3 regions of the Mammaliicoccus fleurettii genome follow, and region 1 is predicted to be linked to each of the others. Evidence: predicted binding sites of a transcription regulator. Region 1 holds the regulator's gene; each other region holds the start of a gene.

What was found. Region 1 encodes CtsR, which represses protease genes until heat stress. Its sites were predicted from a motif close to ATGGTCAATAAAGGTCAAACA; they were not measured.
Region 2: a site for CtsR is predicted at 3,314-3,334, ahead of clpB (ATP-dependent chaperone ClpB). Genes of this name have one in related genera too.
Region 3: a site for CtsR is predicted at 2,750-2,770, ahead of clpP (ATP-dependent Clp endopeptidase proteolytic subunit ClpP). Genes of this name have one in related genera too.

The regions. Positions count from the first base shown of each region.
Region 1 is NZ_MWJM01000010.1:4,704-10,195, forward strand. It holds gene pdxT (pyridoxal 5'-phosphate synthase glutaminase subunit PdxT) at 1-479, shown strand, start outside; gene B2G86_RS08935 (NupC/NupG family nucleoside CNT transporter) at 1,245-2,465, opposite strand; gene B2G86_RS08940 (CtsR family transcriptional regulator) at 2,640-3,101, shown strand; gene B2G86_RS08945 (excinuclease ABC subunit B) at 3,116-3,652, shown strand; gene B2G86_RS08950 (protein arginine kinase) at 3,653-4,657, shown strand; gene B2G86_RS08955 (ATP-dependent Clp protease ATP-binding subunit) at 4,677-5,492, shown strand, end outside.
Region 2 is NZ_MWJM01000003.1:15,504-20,995, forward strand. It holds gene B2G86_RS03055 (CoA-disulfide reductase) at 1-289, opposite strand, end outside; gene B2G86_RS03060 (DegV family protein) at 295-1,140, opposite strand; gene B2G86_RS03065 (Cof-type HAD-IIB family hydrolase) at 1,153-1,965, opposite strand; gene B2G86_RS03070 (metal-sulfur cluster assembly factor) at 2,085-2,393, shown strand; gene B2G86_RS03075 (Crp/Fnr family transcriptional regulator) at 2,541-3,233, opposite strand; gene clpB (ATP-dependent chaperone ClpB) at 3,406-5,492, shown strand, end outside.
Region 3 is NZ_MWJM01000006.1:160,246-165,737, forward strand. It holds gene B2G86_RS06950 (gluconeogenesis factor YvcK family protein) at 1-572, shown strand, start outside; gene B2G86_RS13380 (hypothetical protein) at 700-849, shown strand; gene whiA (DNA-binding protein WhiA) at 983-1,924, shown strand; gene clpP (ATP-dependent Clp endopeptidase proteolytic subunit ClpP) at 2,112-2,702, opposite strand; gene B2G86_RS06965 (glutaredoxin family protein) at 3,145-3,390, shown strand; gene B2G86_RS06970 (sugar-binding transcriptional regulator) at 3,541-4,557, shown strand; gene gap (type I glyceraldehyde-3-phosphate dehydrogenase) at 4,608-5,492, shown strand, end outside.

The sequences.
Region 1 (5,492 bases):
AGTTAAATGAAATAGATGGTCTTGTATTACCAGGTGGAGAATCAACGACTATGCGAAGATTAATGGATTTATATCATTTCACTGAAACACTCAGGAATAGTGACTTACCAATGTATGGTACATGTGCAGGACTTATACTGTTAGCGAAGGAAGTAGTAGGTCAGGAAAGTCATTTGAATAAATTAAATGTAGTTGTTGAAAGAAATTCCTTTGGTAGACAGGTGGATAGCTTTGAACAGAAATTAGATGTAGAAGGTATAGAAGAAGCGGTTAATGCTGTCTTTATACGTGCTCCTCATATACAATCAGCTCGTGAAGGAGTAGAAGTATTATCTACAGTTGAAGATAGAATTGTAGCCGTCAGACAAAATCAATACTTAGGTATATCTTTCCACCCAGAACTTACAGATGATTATAAGATTATGAAATATTTCATAGAAGAAATTGTTGAACAGTATCAAGTAAAACAACCACATTAAAATAAAAATCATTTTGGTAACTCTTAGACTTTGTTGGCATTTTTTTGCGCATGCTTTCCTCGGGCATATAAGAGTTGAGTTAAAAGTAGTACTAGGCAAAGTTGCTGATAAGGGTAGCGTTAAAAGCAGTACTGGGCAAAACTGCTGATAAGGTTAGTGTTAAAAGCAGTTCTAGGTAAAATTGCTGATAAGGTTAGTGTTAAAAGCAGTTCTAGGTAAAATTGCTTATAAGGTTAGTGTTAAAAGCAATTCTAGGCAAAACTGCTGATAAGAGTTGAGTTAAAAGCAGTACTAGGCAAAGTTGCTGATAAGGGTAGTGTTAAAAGCAGTACTAGGTAAAATTGCTGATAAGGTTAGTGTTAAAAGCAGTTCTAGGCAAAGTTGCTGATAAGGGTAGTGTTAAAAGCAGTACGAGGTAAAATTGCTGATAAGAGTATCTATAAAAGCAGATTTGATTACAAAATAGAGCTTAAGACATAAATATCCTAAAACTTTAAAAAGAGCAGAAATTCATTATTAAAATTGAATTTCTGCTCTTATTTTTATATAAATAGATATTGTTAGCGATTTTGTAAGTGCTGACGCCTGAGGGAATAGTATGAGTGAGAGACTACAGGCTCGAGCCATACCCCTAGGCAAGCATGCACGAACAAAATCGTAAACTCCATAAAAAAATAAGCATATCACTGTAAACTTTAAAAAATCAGTTCAGTGACATGCTTATTTATTTTGTGTTGGGATTTATGTCCCAACCTCCTTACTTTATTATAAGAAGAATCCAGCGATTGTTGCTGATAAGAATGATACAAGCGTAGCACCGTATAATAATTTTATACCAAAGCGTGCAACGTTATCCCCTTGTTTATCATTTAATGATTTTACAGCACCAGCGATGATACCAATTGATCCAAAGTTTGCAAATGAAACTAAGAATACAGAAATGATACCATTTGCTCTTTCAGAAATATCTGCCTCAGGTAAAATACCCATTGCTACGAATTCGTTTGAAAGAACTTTTGTTGCCATGATACTACCAGATTGTACTGCATCTGCCCATGGAATACCTGCTAAGAAAGCAAATGGTGCAAATACAAATCCAATTAAAGTTTGGAAGTCCCAAGAAACTGAACCACCAGAAACAAATGAGAAGATATTAGATGTAACACCATTTAAAAGACCAATTAATGCTACATAACCGATTAACATAGCTGCAACGATAACAGCTACTTTGAAACCGTCTAAAATATATTCTCCTAACATTTCGAAGAAGGACTGTTTTTCTTCTGATTCTTGAATCATAATGTCATCTTCTTTAGGATCTACTGTATATGGATTAATGATTGAAGCCATAATAAATCCACCAAATAAGTTTAATACAATTGCTGTTACAACATATCTTGGTTCAACCATTGTAAAGTACGCTCCGATAATGGATGCAGAAACTGTTGACATAGCTGAAGCAGTTAATGTGTACATACGATGTTTAGGAATTAAAGGAAGTTGTTTCTTAATTGAAATAAACACTTCTGATTGACCTAAAATCGCAGATGCAACTGCATTATATGATTCTAATTTTCCCATACCATTTATTTTAGAAATAACTAATCCTAAATATTTAATGATAAGCGGTAATACTTTAATATATTGTAAGATACCAATAAGTGCTGAAACAAATACGATTGGCATCAATACATTAAGGAAATAAACTGAAACAGGTTTGTCGGACTTTGGATCAATATTTGCCATACCGTCAAACACAAAATTTATCCCTTCCATAGCTTTTGCTATGATATAACTAAATCCATTCGAAATGCCACCTATGATAGTTAATCCACCTGTTGTTTTTAATAATAAGAAAGCAAATATAAACTGGATTACAATCATTAATCCTATATACTGCCATCTGACACGCATTTTATCTGAACTTACAATCCATGCTAGAAATAGGAATAATAAGATACCGATAATCCCGATAATATAATGCATAATTGACACACCTTTCCCCTAAAATTCTCTCTTTGATAACCTACTTTACATGATAACTCATTTCTTTTGAAAGCGGTATATTTTTTTGAATATTTTTAGAGAAACAAATTAATTGAAATAATAAAGTACAAAACATATAATATAGTCAAAGAAGGTCAAAAGAGGTGATGATTAATGCACAATATGTCGGATATCATTGAGCAATACTTAAAGCAATTGCTGGAAGAGGCTCAAGGTGATGTCGTTGAAATAAAACGTGCGCATATTGCTGAAAAGTTTGATTGTGTACCTTCCCAGTTAAACTATGTTATAAAAACAAGATTTACTAATGAGCACGGTTACGCTATTGAAAGTAAAAGAGGCGGTGGAGGTTATATTCGTATTTCAAAAGTCGAGACGAATAATCAATCAGCATTTATTAGACATTTAATAGATTTGACAGGTGATCAAATATCACAAGCAAATGCATTTAGAATCGTTGACGGATTATTTCAAAATGACTTAATTACGGATAGAGAGAAAAAAATGATTGTTCAAACGCTTCATAGAGATACATTACAAATAGAAATACCATATAGAGACATCATTCGAGCAAATATATTGAAACGTATACTTGCCGTTATACATTATAGTTAAAAAGGAGTGACAGTATGCTTTGTGAAATTTGTGGTAAAGAAGAAGCAACAATTCAATTAACATCGGCTGGTAAGAAACATAAAACTGAACAGTGGATTTGTAAAAACTGTGCTTCAGAACATTTTTATTTCCAAGATGATCAAATGAATGACCAAAATTTAGATCAGGAATTTGTAGTGAATCAATTTTTACAATATCTTGTAGGGAAGCACGGTATTAACTTTAAACAAGTTCAACCACAAGAAGAAAAGCACTGTCCTACTTGTGGTATGACGTTAACTGATATTGCTAAAGTAGGTAAGTTCGGTTGTCATGACTGTTATGAAACATTTAAAGATGATGTACCTCAAATTATTAGAAGAGTTCAAGCAGGAAGTGGTGAACATACAGGTAAAATACCTGTTTCATCAAGAAGTAAAATTCAACTTAAGCAACAAATAGCTGAAAAAGAAAAAATCTTACAAGGTCTAATTGAAGAACAAGCTTTTGAAGATGCTGCTATTGTGAGAGATGAAATTAAAGCTTTGAAAGCAGAAGGTGAGGTCAAGTAGATGGAAGAACATGTTAATGAACATATTAGCGATTGGATGAAAGGTACAGACGATACGCCAATTGTAATGAGTTCCAGAATAAGACTTGCTCGAAACCTTCAAGACGAAGTTCATCCGCTCAAATATGAAGATGACGAAACAGGAAGTCATGTAATTGATAAAGTTAGTAAGGCATTATCAAATTTAAAACTTACAAAGTTATCTGATTTAAGTGAACTTGAGCAAAGTAAGTTAGTATTTAAACATTTAATTAGCCCAGCACTTATGAAACAGAAATTTGGTGCAGTATTATTAAATGAAGATGAATCAACAAGTGTCATGATTAATGAAGAAGACCATGTAAGGATACAAGTAATGGGCAACAATCTTGTGTTAAATGAGCTTTATGACACAGCATCTAAATTAGATGATGAGTTAGACAAACATTTAACTATTTCATATGATGAGCAACATGGATTTTTAACAACATGTCCAACTAACATTGGGACAGGCTTAAGAGCAAGTGTAATGTTGCATTTACCTGGACTCAGCATTATGAAACGTATGAAAAGAATTGGCCAAGCAATAAATCGATTTGGTTATACAATTAGGGGTATATATGGAGAAGGAACTGGTGCCTTAGGTCATGTATATCAAATATCAAATCAATTAACACTCGGTAAGACTGAGGAAGAAATCATTGAAGATTTAACACAAATTGTTGAACAGATTATTAGCGAGGAAGAACAAATTCGACAAAGACTTGATAGATTTAACTATATGGAAACGAAAGATAGAGTACATCGTGCCAAAGGTATCTTAAAGTCAGCTCGGTTAATATCTGTTGAAGAAGCGTCACTTAGGTTAAGTGAAATGAAACTTGGTATCGATTTAGGTCATATCGAGAGCAATAACTTTAATTTTGATAATTTAATGGTTACAATACAAACACCATTCTTTGAAGGTGAAGACTCGAAACAATCAATAGATGAAAAGCGAGCAACCTTTTTAAGAGAACACATATAAAAAAATAGGAGGTTAGTTTATGCTATTTGGTAGATTAACAGAACGTGCACAACGCGTATTAGCACATGCACAAGAAGAAGCAATGAGATTGAATCATTCAAATATAGGAACAGAACATTTATTATTAGGCTTAATGAAAGAACCAGAAGGCATTGCAGCTAAAGTATTAGATGCATTTGGAATTACTGAAGAAAAAGTAACTAAAGAAGTTGAAAATTTAATTGGTCAAGGACAAGAGCAAGTAGGTGCTATTCATTATACACCTAGAGCTAAAAAAGTAATCGAATTGTCTATGGATGAAGCAAGAAAGCTTAATCATACATTTGTAGGAACAGAACATCTTTTATTAGGACTTATTCGTGAAAATGAAGGTGTCGCAGCTCGTGTATTTGCTAACTTAGACTTGAATATCACAAAAGCAAGAGCACAAGTTGTAAAATCTTTAGGTAGTCCAGAGCAAGGATCTAAAAATGCACAAACGACTAAAAACCAAGCAACACCTACTTTAGATAGTTTAGCAAGAGATTTAACAGTTATTGCTGAAGATGGCACTTTAGACCCAGTTATTGGACGTTCAGACGAAATAACAAGAGTTATAGAAGTGTTAAGTAGAAGAACGAAGAACAATCCAGTCCTAATCGGGGAACCTGGTGTAGGTAAGACAGCAATTGTCGAAGGTTTAGCACAAGCTATCGTACAAAATGAAGTGCCTGAAACATTAAAAGGTAAAAGAGTAATGTCACTTGATATGGGTACAGTAGTTGCAGGTACTAAATATCGTGGTGAATTTGAAGAAAGATTGAAAAAAGTAATGGAAGAAATTCATCAAGCTGGT
Region 2 (5,492 bases), on a different contig from region 1:
GATGATTTTTTACTGTAATTGTTTTATTTTTATCATTTAATGCAATAGCTTCATGAAAAGGTTTTACAGTTATATTCTTTTTATCATGAAATTTTTGAGGTGTAGCAGATAGCATTAAATTTCTGTCTTCTACAACATCTCCTAAATAATAGGGTAGGCCGCAATTGGCGAAACTCATATCTCTATCTTTCTCGTATACTACAATTTCACTTTCTGAATCAAGTCGTCTAATTTGTGATGCAACTGTGGCACCACCAGCTACTGCACCAATAACGATAATTTTATTCAATATTATCACTCCTTATAATAAAAAATTGCTACCGTGCCACTACCTGTATGAGAACTAATAACTGGACCAATGTCTGAAATAATAACATCTTTTGGTGATAAAGATTGGTGCATTAATTCTTTTAGTTTTTCAGCGTCTTCGATATCATCAGCATGAGTTATATAGATTGTTTCACTTGAAAAGTCGCTATTTTCATTTTTCATTTTATCTATAATAGCATGCCATAGTTTTTTTGAACCACGATATTTCTCGATTGGAACGAGTTTTCCTTCTTCTACATGTAGCAACGGTTTGATATTTAATAAATTACCTAAAAATGCCTGACCTTTAGACAATCTACCGCCACTTGCTAAATAATTTAAGTCTTTTACTGTGAATAAATGTCTTATTTTATCTAGTTTATTTTTAATATATTTATCTAATTCTTCGAAACTATAATTCTGTTCGATTTTATCTTGTACATCGAGTATAAGCTTGCCACATCCCATAGAAGCACTTAAAGTATCATAGATTGTTAAATCAAGATTAGGATAATCCTCTTTAACTTGTTCTTTTACTAGACAAGCAGTTTGATATGTTCCACTTAATGCACTACTAAAAGCTAAATAAATAGCTTGTTCATTATTTTCAGCAATTTCAGTGAATACTTTAGTCATTTGTTCCATAGTTGCTTGGTTAGTCTTAGGGTGTTTATTATTTTTAATAGCAGCTAATACTTCATCGTTTGATATTTCATATTGATCAACTTTACTTTCATTGTCGATGACTATTCCATAAGGTAAAAAGTAGAATCCGTATTTTTCAATTTGAGATAATGTTAAATCTGATCCACTGTCTACTATCATTTTCATTTGAATAACCCCTTACATATTTAGTCCAAAATGTTTGTTTAAGTATTTTCCGATACCATCATTATTATTAGTGTCTGTAACTTCGTTTGCTATTTCTTTAAGTTCAGGTATAGCATTACCCATAGCAATTCCATAATTAGCAAATTGAATCATTTCATTGTCATTATCTTCATCGCCAAATGCAATAATATTATCAAAATCTACATTCAAATATTCAGCAACATATTTCACAGCTTTACCTTTATTAATACCCTTTTTAACAATTTCAATAACTGGAAATGGTGCTCCCCAACGACGATGTTCAATAAATTCAGCATAATGTTTGTTTAAATGTTTTTTTATGTTAGGAATTTCATCATCTTCTGCTTGAATCAATAAACTTGTAGGTGATTCCGTAAGTAACTCATTTAATTTACCATATTTAATTTCAGGATTACCCATGCTGAAACCTTCAAATAATGTTTGGTCATAGTTATTAATATAAACTTGATCTCTTACTTCTGCTATAATATTTTTAACATTAAGTTGGCTAATATCTTGAAAAATTTTAGAAGCTATACGTGCATCAAATTGTTCATGTTTAGGTTCAAATCTATTGTCAGTCGGATGATGAATATATGCGCCGTTAAAATTAATAATAGGTGTATTCATATCCATTGCTCTATAATAATCTACACTTGCTCGATATGGTCTACCAGTTGAAATAATGATTTCATGACCAGCTTTTTTTAAATATTGTAGTACTCTTTTTGTATAAGGTGAGATGTGCTTTTCATCGTTTAATAATGTGCCATCTAAATCTAAACAGATTAAATGTTTTTCCATATCGATAACTCCTTAGTCATTTTCTTTTTGATACATACTATAATATCATATCATTTTCTTTAACCAATGCTTTAAATTTGATATATTATATGTAGTAACTTTTAGAATGAGGTGAAAATATGGAAGAAGCAATGAAAGATAGTATCATTGGTGCACTTGAAAATGTAATTGACCCAGAACTAGGAATTGACATAGTTAACTTAGGTCTTGTATATAATGTAGACTTAGACGACGAAGGATTATGTACAGTAGAAATGACATTAACTTCAATGGGTTGTCCGATGGGGCCACAAATTATAGATCAAGTTAAAACAGCATTAGCTGAATTACCTGAAATTAAAGAAACAGAAGTAAATATTGTCTGGAATCCACCATGGGGCAAAGACAAAATGTCACGATACGCTAAAATTGCATTAGGTGTAAGCTAATAGAATAAAGAAAAAGCCTAGGAGAAATCCTTGGCTTTTTTTTGGTTTAATTCAATAACAACGCACGAAGACTCCAGAGATATCGTACGATTCAGCGCAAATCCGTATCAAATCTAGCTCAAATCCAGCTCAATATATGTTATAGCTCTATTCAATCCTACAAATTGATAAAGGACAATTTTCACAGTTTATGGATTTTTTTAAGTATTCAAGGTCGTGTATTGTAATTCTTTTATGATTGACGGATACGATATTTTCTTTTTTTAAATAGCTCAACATTCGATTTACACTTTCTCTTGTGACGTTGCAAAAATTAGCTAATTCGTGATTTGTTAAATCGACATTAATCAATATACTATCTCCAACTTGAATACCGTATGTGTTTGATAACTTTATAAGTATAGAATAGAATGCGCCAGTTTTTCCTAATGTATAAACATCTCTTATTAAATATTCATTCTTTTCATTTTCGTTTTGTACCCACAATAACCATTCGTATTTAAGTACTTCATCATTTAAAATCGCTTCTTCAAATTGAATTTTGGGTATGCTATATACGATGGCTTCTTCTTTTACTCTAGCTGATAGGGTATGTTTTTTTCTACCGCAAAATAAAGTGGTGGATCCAAAGATGCTATGACGTCCAAGTAGTTTAGTGTTAAATTCTTTACCATCTTCCATCACACGATGTGTAATAACTTTTCCTTCAGAAATAACGTAAATATGGTTACATAAGTCCTCAGTATGGTATATATAATGGTGAGTATGAAAATGTAACTTTTGTCCATGTGTTTTAATGTATTCAATAACTGAAGCTGCTTCTGTATATGTAGTTTGCAAAAGATCACTTCCCCGTTTATTTTCATTTATATTTTACCATAAAATGTAAGTGAAAAGGTTTGTAATTTTGATGCTTTATATTTGTCAAAGAAGGTCAAACGGTATATAATCAAATTAAGGTCAAAGATAGTCAAACTATTAGACTGATGAAAAATTTAAAGAGGTGATACATTTGGATATTAATCAAATGACTTATTCAGTTCAAAGTGTTATCGAGAAAGCGCAACAATTATCACAATCATATGAACTACAAAATATTGAAATAGAAGCTGTATTATTATCAGCATTAAATGAAGATGAAAGTATTTTCAAAAGAACATTAGACAGAGCTCAAATTGATACAGACGAATTAGAAAGTAAATATAAACAAAAGTTAAATCAATATTCAGTAGTTAAAGGCGATAACATCCAATACGGACAATATATTTCTCCTAAACTTAATGAATTATTTAACAAAGCTAATCAAATTAAAGAAGAAATGCAAGACGACTTTATGTCTATGGAGCATATTTTAAAAGCATCTATAGAAGTCGATCAAACAACTAAAGATATAGTTGGTAATAAAAAAGAAGTTATAAATGAAATTATTAATAAAATAAGAGGGGGTAATAGAGTGACATCACAAAATCCTGAAGTACAATATGAAGCATTATCTAAATATGGAAGAGATTTAGTTGAAGAAGTTAGAAAAGGGAATATGGATCCAGTTATTGGTAGAGATGAAGAAATTCGAAATACTATTCGAATATTGAGCAGAAAAACTAAAAATAACCCAGTATTAATTGGTGAACCTGGTGTAGGTAAAACAGCAATCGTTGAGGGATTAGCACAACGTATAGTTAGACGAGATGTTCCAGATTCACTTTTAGATAAGACAATATTTGAATTAGATTTATCAGCATTAGTAGCTGGTGCTAAGTTTAGAGGTGAATTTGAAGAAAGATTAAAAGCTGTCTTAAAAGAAGTAAAAGAGTCTGAAGGTAGAATTTTACTTTTCATTGATGAAATTCATATGCTAGTTGGTGCAGGTAAAACGGATGGTGCAATGGATGCAGGTAACATGCTTAAACCGATGTTAGCTAGAGGTGAATTGCATTGTATCGGCGCAACAACGTTAAATGAATATCGACAATACATTGAAAAGGATTCTGCATTAGAAAGACGTTTCCAAAAAGTGAATGTTAAAGAACCAGACTTAGAAGATACGATTTCAATTTTAAGAGGTTTAAAAGAAAGATATGAAGTTCACCACGGTGTACGTATACAAGATAGAGCATTAGTTGCAGCAACAGAACTATCAGATCGATATATAACTGATCGATTCTTGCCAGATAAAGCGATAGACTTAGTAGACCAAGCTTGTGCAACTATTAGAACAGAAATGGGCTCTAATCCTACAGAATTAGATGCTGTAAACAGACGTGTTATGCAACTTGAAATTGAAGAAAATGCACTTAAATCTGAATCTGATCAAAGTAGTCAAATTCGATTATCAGAACTTCAAAAAGAATTGGCAGATGAAAAAGAAAAACAACAACAATTACAAAGTAAAGTTGAACAAGAAAAAGAACAAATCAAATCTCTTCAAGATAAAAGAGCAGAGTTAGACGAAAGTAAACAAGCGTTAGAAAATGCAGAAAATCAATATGATTTAGGTAAAGCTGCCGAACTTAAACATGGTAGAATACCTCAAATAGAAGCTGAATTAAAAGAACTTGAAAATGAATTTGCAGAAGAAACAGGTTCTGATCATGATAGATTAATTAGAGAAGTAGTAACAGATGAAGAAATTGGTTATATTGTAAGTCAATGGACAGGAATCCCTGTTTCAAGATTAGTTGAGACTGAAAGAGAGAAATTGCTTAAACTATCAGATATATTACATGAGAGAGTTGTAGGTCAAGACGAAGCAGTAGATTTGGTCTCTGACGCAGTAGTTAGAGCAAGAGCAGGTATTAAAGATCCAAATAGACCAATTGGTAGTTTCTTATTCTTAGGACCAACAGGGGTTGGTAAAACTGAACTAGCTAAGACATTAGCCGCAACTTTATTTGACTCTGAGAAACATATGATAAGAATAGATATGAGTGAGTATATGGAAAAACACTCAGTTGCAAGATTAATTGGTGCACCTCCAGGCTATGTAGGTTATGAAGAAGGCGGTCAATTAACAGAAGCAGTAAGAAGACAACCTTATTCAGTAATTCTTTTAGACGAGATAGAAAAAGCTCATAATGATGTATTTAACGTATTGCTACA
Region 3 (5,492 bases), on a different contig from region 1:
AAATTATAGTAGGGGAATCTAATATCCCTAAAACATCTAAAAAAATTGAAAAAGTCTTTTTAACACCTGAAGATATCGAACCAATGAAAGAAGCCATTGATGCAATAGAAGAAGCGGATTTAATCGTTATGGGACCAGGATCACTATATACAAGTATAATACCTAATTTGATTTTAGATAAAGTTAAAGACGCTATTATACATACTGATGCTGAAAGGTTATATGTATGTAATCTTATGACTCAAAAAGGTGAAACAACTGGATATTCAGTTAGTGACCACGTGAAAGCTATTCATGATCATGTTGGCCAAGAATTTATCGATTTTGTAATCTGTCAAAATGAACGCTTTAATAAAGATATTTTAATGAGATATGAAGAAGAAGATGCAAAGCAAGTTCATTTTGATGGAGATAAATTAAAAGAGATGGGTGTACAATGCATACACGACAATAATTTAGTGAGCATTACGCCTCATCAATATATTAGACATAATAATAAAGTGCTTGCTCAACTTATATACGAAATAGCTTTACGAGAAATTAGTACAATACAATATAAGATAGACAAATAAATTTGAAATATAGAGGGTAGGATAATGACATCTTTTTTTAGAATGAGATTTCTGTCCCGCGCTCTATATTTTTATATAGAAATAAAGTAGAATCAATGTAAGAGCTTTCAAAAAGAGGTGATCATTGATGAAGAATGTTCAAATCATGATGGTATTAATAGGTTGTATATTTCTGCTTATTGGTTTAATTGCAAATCAACAAATAGGTATAAGTTTCTTAATAATTGGTTTAATAATGTTGTTATTTGGTGTAATCAAAGAGGCTACAAAAAAATAATCAATTGTATAAGTTGAAAAACTTGATACGCCCGGCTATTCCATGTAAGATAAAATAGATACAAAACGTATGATATGTCTTTCGGCATATCATTATTTTTATGTACATATAAATTAAGAAAGGATGATCTGCTGTGAGCTTTGCTTCAGAAATGAAAAATGAATTAACAAGAATTGAAGTAGATGACTGTTGCGCAAAAGCAGAACTTTCAGCTTTGATTAGAATGAATGGGAATTTGAGTATTTCTAATCAACAATTTGTCATAAATGTACAAACTGAAAATGCAGCGATAGCACGCCGTATATTTTCGCTCATAAAAAAATGCTTCGGAGTGGAAGTAGAATTATTAGTAAGAAAGAAAATGAAACTTAAAAAAAATAATATATATATCAGTAGAATAAAAGTAAAAGCTAAAGAAATATTAGATGAGTTAGGTATACTACAAGAAGGTATGTTTAAACAAGAAATAGATAAAGATATTTTACAAAAAGATTGTTGTAAAAGAAGTTACTTAAGAGGTGCGTTTTTAGCAGGAGGATCGGTGAATAATCCAGAAACATCTTCTTATCACCTTGAAATTTTTTCATTATATGAAGAACATTCAGCGGATTTAACAGCATTAATGAATCAATATGGTTTAAACGCTAAACAGTTAGAACGTAAAAAAGGTTATATCAGTTATTTAAAAGAAGCAGAAAAAATAGCTGACTTTTTAAGCTTAATTGGCGGATATCAAGCATTACTTAAATTTGAAGATGTTAGAATTATTCGTGACATGAGAAATTCTGTAAATAGATTAGTTAATTGCGAAACAGCTAATTTAAATAAAACAGTAAGTGCTGCAATGAAACAAGTAGAAAGCATTAAACTTATAGATAAAGAAATTGGAATCGATAATTTACCGGATCGGTTACGAGAAGTAGCGAAATTAAGAATAGATAACCAAGATGTATCTATCAAAGAATTAGGAGAAATGGTGAGTACAGGAAAAATATCTAAATCAGGTATAAACCATAGACTACGTAAACTCAATGAAATGGCAGATAAAATTAGAAGCGGCGAAACAATAAAATAAGCTAATAAGAAAAAAGCCCAGACATAGTCGATTGCCTGGACTTTTTAATATAGAATTAATGACCTTAGCAAGATGTTAGTTAATCAGAATTTGCAAATTTTAAAAAGAGTCAAGACGTAGATTAATTTCGCTAAACTACAAAAAAACACCCAAAACTTAAGTTTCGGGTGTTTTTTGTATATTAAATTTATTTCATATCTTCTGGATGCATTACATCATCGATTAAACCGTATTCTTTAGCTTCATCAGCTGTTAAGAAGTTATCACGATCTGTGTCTTTTTCAATTTTTTCAATTGGTTGTCCAGTTCTTTCAGATAAAATTTTGTTTAATTTTTCACGAGTACGTAAAATGTGACGAGCTGCGATTTCAATTTCTGTAGCTTGTCCTTGTGCGCCACCTAATGGTTGGTGAATCATCACTTCACTGTTAGGTAATGCGAAACGTTTACCTTTTGCACCAGCTGATAATAGGAATGAACCCATTGATGCTGCCATACCGATACAAATTGTTTGTACATCTGGTTTAATATGTTGAATTGTATCATAAATAGCAAAACCAGCTGTTACACTTCCGCCTGGTGAGTTAATATATAAATAAATGTCTTTCTCAGAATCTTGTGCTTGTAAAAATAACAATTGTGATACGATTGAGTTCGCTACATTGTCATCAATAGCTGATCCTAACATAATAATGCGGTCTTTCAATAAACGTGAGTAAATATCATAAGCGCGTTCCCCACGATTTGTTGTTTCTATAACTGTTGGTATTAAATTCATCAGTTAAATCCTCCTTTGAATATCTTAATGACCATATCATACACTATAAAGTCAAACATGGTCAAAATATATGACCTACTGATGAATATTATAACTTAAATAGCTGATTTATACACAGGAAATTTGCGACAAATGTTGTCAATGTTTGCATAAATGATATAATAGTTTCCGTAATCAACAAGCTGAGTGCAGTGAATTTGAGTGACTTGCATATTAAAATGTTCACATCTTTTTCGAATGATGTTTTCTGCTTGATTAGTGGTCATAATTCTTCACTCCTTATAGTTGATACTTCTATTATATTCGTAAGATGTTAAGTGATTATAAATTAATAATTAAGATTTATCTCTCCGTAGTGTAAAGGATAACACGCAAGATTCCGGTTCTTGAAATGGGCGTTCGATTCGTCTCGGGGAGGCTTATTATAACGAAGGATGATTTTATGGATATCAAATTTTATATTGGTTCAAATTGCGGTTTATGTGACGATGCAAAAATACAATTAGATTTTTTCAGAGATGAATATGATCATGAAATTAAAATTGTTACTATTAATATAGAAGAAGATGATACATTACATGAAAAATATATGCTTAGAGTACCAGTAGTTGAGTATAACGGTGTTGTCTTACAAGAAGGAAACGTGGATTTTGTTACATTGATTGAGGCGTATGATGAATTGAAATAAAGAGTAACGCATTTATCTTGCAATCTTATAGTCATGGGTGTATTATAAAACTGTAAACAGATATTATTTTTTTGACCCGCATGGGACGAAAAACGTCTAACCTAGGTTAGATTATGCCCATCTGTTAATCTTAGAGGAGGCGACTTGTTTATGGAAGATTTATTAAAGGTACAACATAGACTCGTTCCTGACTTGATTGACAAGATGTATCGACGCTTTAATATCTTATCGACGATTGAGAAGAAACAACCTATTGGTCGAAGATCGTTAAGTGATGTTATGAATATTACTGAACGGGTATTGAGAACTGAAATTGAAATGTTAAAACAACAAGATTTACTCAGCGTTCAATCAACAGGCATGAAATTGACCGAAACAGGTGAACAAATTCTTTCTTCGTTATCACATTATTTAACACTTTATTCTAGCTTTAATCATATTGAGGATGAAATATTTAATCGATATGGTGTGAAAGCACATATAGTGAGAGGTAATTCGGATTCAGATGAGATGGTTAAAGCAGAAATGGGTAATGTTACAGCAGAACTACTAGAACAGTCATTGTATGATCGAGCTTCAGTTTCAGTAACGGGTGGTTCAACAATGGCTAGAGTTAGTGAGTCATTACATCCATTGAATAAAGACATTTTGTTCACGCCAGCGCGTGGTGGTTTGGGAGAAAACGTAGTATTCCAGGCTAATACAATTTGTGCAAGTATGGCAAATCGAACAGGTGGGTCGTATAAGGTCTTGTATGTTCCTGACCAAGTAAGTGAAAGTTCGTATGAAACGTTGTTGACAGAACCTGCAGTAATAGAGGTGCTTGATGCAATACGTCATTCAGATTTTATAATTCACGGTATTGGTGATGCGCTGAAGATGGCACAAAGAAGAAAAACATCAGAAGAAGTATTAAGCCAATTGAAACATCATCATGCAGTCGGAGAAGCTTTTGGATATTATTTTAATTCCAAAGGTGAAGTCGTACATCGCGTTAAAACAATCGGTTTGCAACTAGAAGATTTAGCAACTAAGACAAATATTTTTGCAGTAGCAGGGGGTGCTTCTAAAGCAGAAGCTATTAAGGCTTATCTTGAGATAGCACCTAAGAATACTATCCTTATAACAGATGAAGGTGCTGCAAAAGCAATGATTAACTTGGAATAAAAGGTTTAATCGCCTTTTTGAAATAACAAATATAAAGGAGGCCATCAATAATGGCAACTAAAGTAGCAATTAATGGATTTGGCAGAATAGGTCGTTTAGCATTTAGAAGATTACAAGAAGTAGAAAACATCGAAGTAGTAGCAATCAACGATTTAACAGATGACGCAATGTTAGCTCATTTATTAAAATATGATTCTACACAAGGCCGTTTCAAAGACGAAGTAGAAGTTATCGAAGGCGGATTCCGCGTAAACGGTAAAGAAATCAAAACTTTCGAAAATCCTAACCCTAAAGAATTACCATGGGGCGATTTAGATATCGACGTAGTATTAGAATGTACTGGTTTCTTCGCTGACAAAGAAAAAGCTTCAGCTCACATCGATGCAGGTGCTAAAAAAGTATTAATTTCAGCTCCAGCTTCAGGCGATTTAAAAACTATCGTTTATAACGTTAACCATGACGAATTAGATGGTTCAGAAGAAATCGTTTCTGGTGCATCTTGTACAACTAACTGTTTAGCTCCAATGGCTAAAGTATTAAATGATCAATACGGTATCGTAGAAGGTTTAATGATGACTATCCACGCATACACTGGTGACCAAAATACTTTAGACGCTCCACATTCTAAAGGTGACTTCCGTCGTGCTCGTGCTGCGGCTCAAAACATCGTACCTAACTCAACTGGTGCTGCTAAAGCTATCGGCTTAGTAATTCCAGAATTAAAAGGTAAATTAGATGGATCAGCTCAACGTGTACCAGTAGCAACTGGTTCAGTAACTGAATTAACTGCAGTATTAGACAAAGAAGTTTCAGTAGAAGAAATCAATGCAGCAATGAAAAATGCTACAAATGATTCATTCGGTTACACTGAAGATGAAATCGTATCTTCTGATATCATTGGTATCACTTACGGTTCATTATTCGATGCAACTCAA